2 regions of the Micromonospora sp. SD19 genome follow, and region 1 is predicted to be linked to the other one. Evidence: riboswitches for the same ligand, from Rfam matches in the RefSeq annotation. Region 1 holds a riboswitch; the other holds the start of a gene.
What was found. Region 1 has a riboswitch for S-adenosylmethionine ahead of ACX27O_RS23320 (aminotransferase class V-fold PLP-dependent enzyme). Riboswitches for the same ligand answer to the same signal wherever they lie in the genome.

Region 1 (3,399 bases):
GCGGCGGCCACCGCGGTGCTGATCGTGACGCTGAGCCCGTCGACCCAGAACCTGGAGATCCCCCGCTTCGTCGACGCGTTCCTCGGCGGTGGGATCGCGCTGCTGGTCACGGCGGTGCTGCTGCCGCTGAACCCGCTCCGGGTGATCAACCGGGCCGCCCGACCCGCCCTGGACCTGCTCGCCTCCCAGCTCGACGCCACCGCCGACGGGCTGCGCAACCGGGACCGCGCCACCATCCAGGGCGCGCTGGAGAGGTTGCGCAACAACAAGGAGGAGTTGGCCACGCTGGGCGAGGCGATCGAGGGGGCGAAGGAGACCGCCACCCTCTCCCCGGCCCGTTGGCACCGCCGCGACGAACTGACCCACTACGCCGAGGCGGCCGACCCGATCGACCGGGCGATGCGCAACAGCGGCACGTTGATCCGCCGGTCCGTCACGCTGGTCGAGGACGAGGAACCGGTGCCCGATCCGATGCCGGACGCGATCGGCCACCTCGCCGAGTCGGTCCGGCTGCTCAAGCACGAGTTCGCCGCCGGTGAGGAGCCGGAGAAGGCCCGGGAACGGTCACTGCGGGCGGTCAGCGAGGCCGGCCGGGCGTACGGCGAGGGGGTCGGCTTCTCCGGCAGTGTGGTGGTCGCCCAGGTCCGCACCACAGCGAGCGACCTGCTGGTCGCCTCCGGAATCGAGCAGGAGGAGGCGAACCGGTGGATCCGCACCGCCTTCGGGGAGCAGGAACGCCCGGTCGGTGAGCCCGCCGAGCCCGGCGAGGCGCCGAAGCCACCCACCGCCCCGCCGATCGGCTGAGCGCGGGCCGCCGCCGGCCGGGCCTCAGCCCAGCTCGGCCAGCGCCGCGAGCAGCCGGTCCACCTCGGCGGCCGTGCTGCCCAGCCCGATGCTGGCGCGCAGCGCGGTGGGCGGCAGGTCCCGCCGGCCGGTACGTCCCGCCGCCTCACTGAGCAGCCGCCGGGCCAGCGGGTGGGCACAGAACAACCCGTCCCGTACGCCGATGTGGTGCTCGGCGGCCAGCCGGGTGGCCACCTCGGTGGAGTCCCGACCGGCGACCACGAACGAGACGATGCCGACCCGGGGCGCGTCCGGGCCGAAGGTGCGCAGCTCCACGACGTGCGGCAGGGCGGCGAGGCCGGTCCGCAGCCGGGCCAGCACTGCCTGCTCGTGGGCGGCCAGCGTGGCCCGGTCCGCGTCGTCGAGCGCCGCGCACACCGCCGCCAGCGCAACCGCGCCGAGCAGGTTCGGGGTGCCGCCCTCGTGGCGGGCCGGACCGGTCGCCCAGGTCACGTCGTGGGTGGCCGGACCGACGTGACTGGTGGCCCCGCCGCCGGCCAGGTACGGCGGCGCGGCGTCCAACCAGTCCGCCCGGCCGATCAGCACGCCCGCGCCGAACGGCGCGTACAGCTTGTGGCCGGACACGGCCAGATAGTCGACGTCCAGCGTGAGCAGGTCGACCGGGGCGTGCGGGGCGAGTTGCGCGGCGTCGAGCACGATCCGGGCACCGTGCCGGTGGGCCACCCGCGCCAGCTCGGCGACCGGCCACCGCTCACCGGTCACGTTGCTCGCACCGGTCACCGCGACCAGCACCGGCAGCGCCGGGTTGCTGCCCCGACGCAGCTCGGTCAGGGCGGCGGCGAGATCGCGTACCGCCCCTTCGGGGTCGGTGGGCACCGGCAGCCGCACCGATCCGCGCGGCCAGGGCAGCAGGTTGGCGTGGTGCTCGCCGGCGAACGTGACGACCGTCGTGCCGGCCGGCACGGCCCGCGCCAGCAGGTTGAGCGCGTCCGTGGTGTTGCGGGTGAAGATCACGTGATCGTCGGCGCGAGCGCCGAAGTGGTCCCCGATCGTCTGCCGGGCCTGCTCGTAGGCGAGGGTGCAGCGTCGCGACAGCGCTCCCGCGCCGCGGTGCACGCTGGCGTACCAGGGCAGCAGCTCGGCCACCGCGTCGGCGGCGGCCCGCGCGCACGGTGCGCTGGCCGCGTAGTCCAGGTTGATCTCGCCGGGCATACCGAGGACGTCGAGCGGCGCGGACGGCCTGGCGGGCACTGTGGGCAGCGAGGGAACGAGGGTGACGGACACGCCGGAACCTCCGGGGTCAGGGACCCCGGGTGCGACATCGGGACGGGGTCCGCGCTTGCCCAGCACACCGATCGGGCTGGGCCCGGTCATCACCCGGGGCACCCCACCGCGAACTCGACGAGGGTTGCCGGCCAGCAAACCGGGGTTTGACGCTGGCGCTCGTGACCTGCCGGCAGCATAGCGGCTACCGATGCGGCCGAACCAGCCGGCGGTGGATGGCTACGCTGACCGCATGGCCGACACCCCGCCCGGTTCACCGCTGCCGCCGTCGCCCGCCGGCCCGCCCGCGCCCGCCGCCCCGCCGGTGGCCGAGACGCCCCGGATGCCGCTGCGCCGACTGGGCTGGCGGCGGTTCCTGGTGCTGGCCGGGGTGGTGCTGTTCATCGCGGCGTGCGCGGTGTTCATGGTCTTCACGCTCGGCCAGTCGCTCGGTGCGCAGGCCCTGCTGATCGGGGTGGTGGCCGCCATCCTGCCGGTGCCGGTGCTGGTCGGCTGCTTCCTCTGGTTGGACCGGTACGAACCCGAGCCGCTGAAGTATCTGATCTTCTGCTTCGCCTGGGGTGCGTTCGTCTCCACCGCCGCCTCGCTCACTGTGAACGACTTCGCGGCCAACCGGTTCGCCGACTGGGGCCTGCCGTCCGCGCTCACCGGGGTGCTGGTGGCGCCGTTCATCGAGGAGTTGACCAAGGCGCTGGGCCCGATCCTGCTGCTGGTGTTCCGCCGCCGCGAATGGTCCGGGATCACCGACGGCCTGGTCTACTGCGGGCTCTCCGCGGTCGGCTTCGCGATGGTGGAGAACATCCTCTACCTGGGCGGGTTGGGCTACGCCTCCGGTGCCGACCGCTATGGCCCGGCGACCGGCATCCAGCAGGTCATCGCGATCTTCATCCTGCGGATCCTGCTGTTCGGGTTCGCCCATCCCCTTTTCACCTCGATGACCGGTGTGGGGCTGGGGATCGCCTCCCGGACGGCCGACCGGCGCATCCGGGTGCTCGCCCCGATCGCCGGCCTGCTGCTCGCGATGATGCTGCACGGCACGTGGAACCTGCTGCCCACGCTCACCCAGGCCACCGGCGAGGCGGTGATCATGCTGTACGGCTTCCTGGGCCTGATGGTGCCGGTCTTCTTCGGCACCGTGGGGCTGGCGCTGTGGCTGCGCGCCTGGGAGGGGCGGCTCACCGAGCGGGTCCTGCCCGACTACGTACGCGCTGGCTGGCTCAGCCCGCCCGAGGTGGCCGCCCTGAGCAGCCTCGGCAGGCGACACGCCGCCCGCAGTTGGGCGCGGCGGGTGGCCGGCGACGCCGGGGTGCG
Region 2 (3,399 bases), on a different contig from region 1:
TGGCGGTGATGCCGAGCGTACGGGGTGACCCGCAGGATTCGGAGGCACGACCGCTGGGCCGGATCCGTGGCGCGCGCCGGCTGCTGACCACCGCAGCGGTGATCATGAGCGTTTTTCTGATCACCAGCAGCGTGACGACAACGGTGCTGATCCCGCCGGACGCCTTCCAGCCGGGCGGGCCGGCGAACGGGCGGGCGCTGGCCTATCTGGCGCACGCCCACCTCGGCGAGGTGTTCGGCACCATCTACGACCTGTCCACCATCGGGATCCTCTGGTTCGCCGGGGCGTCGGCGATGGCTGGTCTGCTCAACCTCGTGCCACGCTACCTGCCCCGCTACGGCATGGCGCCGACCTGGGCGCGAGCCGTCCGGCCACTGGTGCTGGTCTTCACCTCGGTGGCGTTCCTGATCACGATCATCTTCGAGGCCAGCGTGGACGCGCAGGGCGGCGCCTACGCCACCGGGGTGCTGGTGTTGATCACCTCGGCCGCGACGGCGGTGACGCTCGCGGCGCTGCGGCAGCGTCAGCGCGGTCGCACCATCGCGTTCGGCATCATCGCGGTGATCTTCGTCTATACAACGCTGGCGAACGTGGTGGAACGCCCCAGTGGCGTCAAGATCGCCGCTTGCTTCATCGGCGGGATCCTCCTGGTGTCGGTGTTGTCCCGGCTGATGCGGGCCTACGAACTGCGCGTCGATCACGTCGAGCTGGATCCGGCCGCGGCCCGGATCATCGACGAACGCGCCGGCCGGCGGATCCGCCTCATCGCGCACGAACCCGACCGGCGCGACGAGGCGGAGTACCGCGCCAAGCTCGCCCAGACCATGGCGGACAACGACTTCCCCGACGACAGCGACGTCATCTTCGTCGAGGTCGAGGTCACCGACCCGTCCGACTTCGAGACCGAGGTGCTGGTCCGCGGCAGCGTCGTCGACGGCCGCTTCCCGGTGCTCAGCCTGGCCAGTTCGTCGGTGCCCACCGCGCTGGCCGCCCTGCTGCTGGAGATCCGCGACCGCAGCCGTCGGCGACCCCACATCTACTTCGAGTGGTCCGAGGGCGGTCCGGTTCGCAACTTCCTGCGCTACCTGGCGTTCGGGCAGGGCGCGATCGCCTCGGTGACCCGGGAGATCCTGCGCCGCCAGGAACCCGACCCACACCGTCGACCGCACGTGCACGCCGGCTGACCTGGGCGCGGACGGACCGTCGCGCACGGTGAGCGTGGTCATACCGACTGGACGCGGCACCCGTCGGTGCTGCTAGCCTCGGCGCAGGTCATGAGCGCCAGCGCGAAGCCCCGGCTCGCTGGCCGGCAACCCTCCTCCGCGGTGGGGTGCCCCGGGTGAAGACCAGGCACCGGCACGACGTCGGTGCAAGCGTGGCCTGGCACCCAGGTCAGCACAGACCCGGGAGAACCATGCGCATCCTCAGCACCACCCCACCGACTGACGTCGCGGACCTCCGCACCGGTCGACCCTCGCCCGCACTGACCCGGCGACGGCACGTGGACACGATGCGAATGTGCAGCGCCGCCTGTCGTCGCGGCACCGCGCTCTAGCACCACCCTCCCGAAACCCCTTTCCACCGGTACGCCCATCGGGCGCACCGTCGGTGGCGCACAACCGCGCCCGCCGAGACACCACCCTTCGGAGACACCAGTGCGATTCCTTCCCGCAGTGACCCGTGCCGCCGCCCTGGGGGCGGCGACGATCCTGGCCGCCACCGCCCTCACCGCCTGCGGCGACGACAGCTCGTCCGACGCCAACCCGTACGGCCTGGCCCAGCCGGGCGTGCTGCGCGCCGGCACGCTGACCGACGCCCCGCCGAACGTGTACCTCAAGGACGGCAGGTTCACCGGCTTCGACAACGACCTGCTGACCGCCGTGGCCGGCAAGCTCGGCCTCACTGTGGAGTTCGTCGGCACCGACTTCTCCGCGCTGCTCAGCCAGGTCAACAACCGCAAGTTCGACGTCGGCAGCTCCTCGATCACCATCACCGAGGCCCGCAAGAAGACGGTCGACTTCGGCAACGGCTACGACTTCGGCTACTTCGGCCTGGACGTCCCGGCCGGCTCGCCGATCACCAGCTTCGACCAGCTCACCGGCAAGCGGGTGGTGGTGGTGCAGGGCACGGTCCAGGACGACTACGCCACCGGCAGGCAGCTGAACCCGGTGCGGGTGCCGGACTACAACGGTGCGATCAACCAGCTCAAGGCGGGCACCGCCGACGCGTGGATCGCCCCGGCGGAGATCGGCGAGAAGTCGGCCGCCGACAGCAACGGCAAGATCACCGTGGCGGCCAAGCAGCTCAGCCCGGCACCGACCGCGTACGCCGTGGCCAAGGGCAACGACAAGCTGCGCGAGGCGCTGAACAAGAGCCTCGACGAGGTCATCGCCGATGGCACCTGGACCCGGTTGCAGGCGCAGTACTACCCGGGCCGGCCGATCCCGGCGGACTTCAAGCCGGGCAGCGGCGCGGTCACTGTGGCGCCGTCGGCGTCCGCGTCGGCGGCGTCCTGAACCGGTGACGAGCGAGCGGGGCGGTAGGAGAGGCGACACATGGATCCGTTGAGCACCCTGTGGGAAACGTTCTTCGACTGGGACTCGATGCGCGAGGCGCTGCCCGAGATGCTGACCGTCGGGTTGCCCAACACGCTGATCCTGGCGGTCTCCGCCGCTCTGCTCGGCTCGGTGCTGGGCCTGCTGCTGGCCGTCGCGGGGATCTCCCGCAGCCGCTGGTTGCGCTGGCCGGCGCGGGTCTACACCGACGTGTTCCGGGGGCTGCCGGCCGCCGCGACGATCCTGCTGATCGGCGTCGGGTTGGCCCCGCTGGGCATGCAGGTCTGGGGACCGGACCCCTACCCGTTGGGCATCCTGGCGCTGTCGCTCATCGCTGCCGCGTACATCGGGGAGATCTTCCGCTCGGGCATCCAGTCGGTGGAGGCCGCCCAGTTGGAGGGCGCCCGGGCGCTCGGCTTTTCCTGGGCCGACGCGATGCGGCTGGTGATCGTCCCGCAGGGCATCCGGCGGGTGCTGCCGGCCTGGGTGAACCAGCTCATCGCGCTGATCAAGGACTCCAGCCTGGTCTACTTCCTCGGCCTGGTGGCCAGCCAGCGGGAGCTGTTCCGGATCGGGCAGGACTACGCGGCCACCACCGGTAACGAGTCGGCGCTGCTGCTGGCGGGGCTGTGCTACCTGGCGTTGACCGTTCCGTTGACGCACGTCGTCAACTGGATCGACCGCCGGCTGCGCAACGGTCGGCCGGCCACCGCGCCGACCGAAGAGGACGACGACACCGCGCCGTACGCGATGGAAGGAAATCGGCGATGACCACCGCCACGACGACCTCGGTCAGCCTCGACGTACACGATGTGCACCTCGCCTTCGGACCGAACCGGGTGCT

Region 2: linked by a shared signal. The riboswitch ahead of ACX27O_RS21945 (ABC transporter substrate-binding protein) and the one ahead of ACX27O_RS23320 (aminotransferase class V-fold PLP-dependent enzyme) in region 1 are both predicted to bind S-adenosylmethionine.

What each region holds. Positions count from the first base shown of each region.
Region 1 covers NZ_JBTLMN010000007.1:282,637-286,035, forward strand. The annotation lists gene ACX27O_RS23315 (FUSC family protein) at 1-804, shown strand, start outside; gene ACX27O_RS23320 (aminotransferase class V-fold PLP-dependent enzyme) at 829-2,016, opposite strand; SAM riboswitch class IV at 2,135-2,255, opposite strand; gene ACX27O_RS23325 (PrsW family intramembrane metalloprotease) at 2,279-3,399, shown strand, end outside.
Region 2 covers NZ_JBTLMN010000006.1:401,399-404,797, forward strand. The annotation lists gene ACX27O_RS21940 (amino acid transporter) at 1-1,184, shown strand, start outside; SAM riboswitch class IV at 1,271-1,382, shown strand; gene ACX27O_RS21945 (ABC transporter substrate-binding protein) at 1,656-2,516, shown strand; gene ACX27O_RS21950 (amino acid ABC transporter permease) at 2,556-3,326, shown strand; gene ACX27O_RS21955 (amino acid ABC transporter ATP-binding protein) at 3,323-3,399, shown strand, end outside.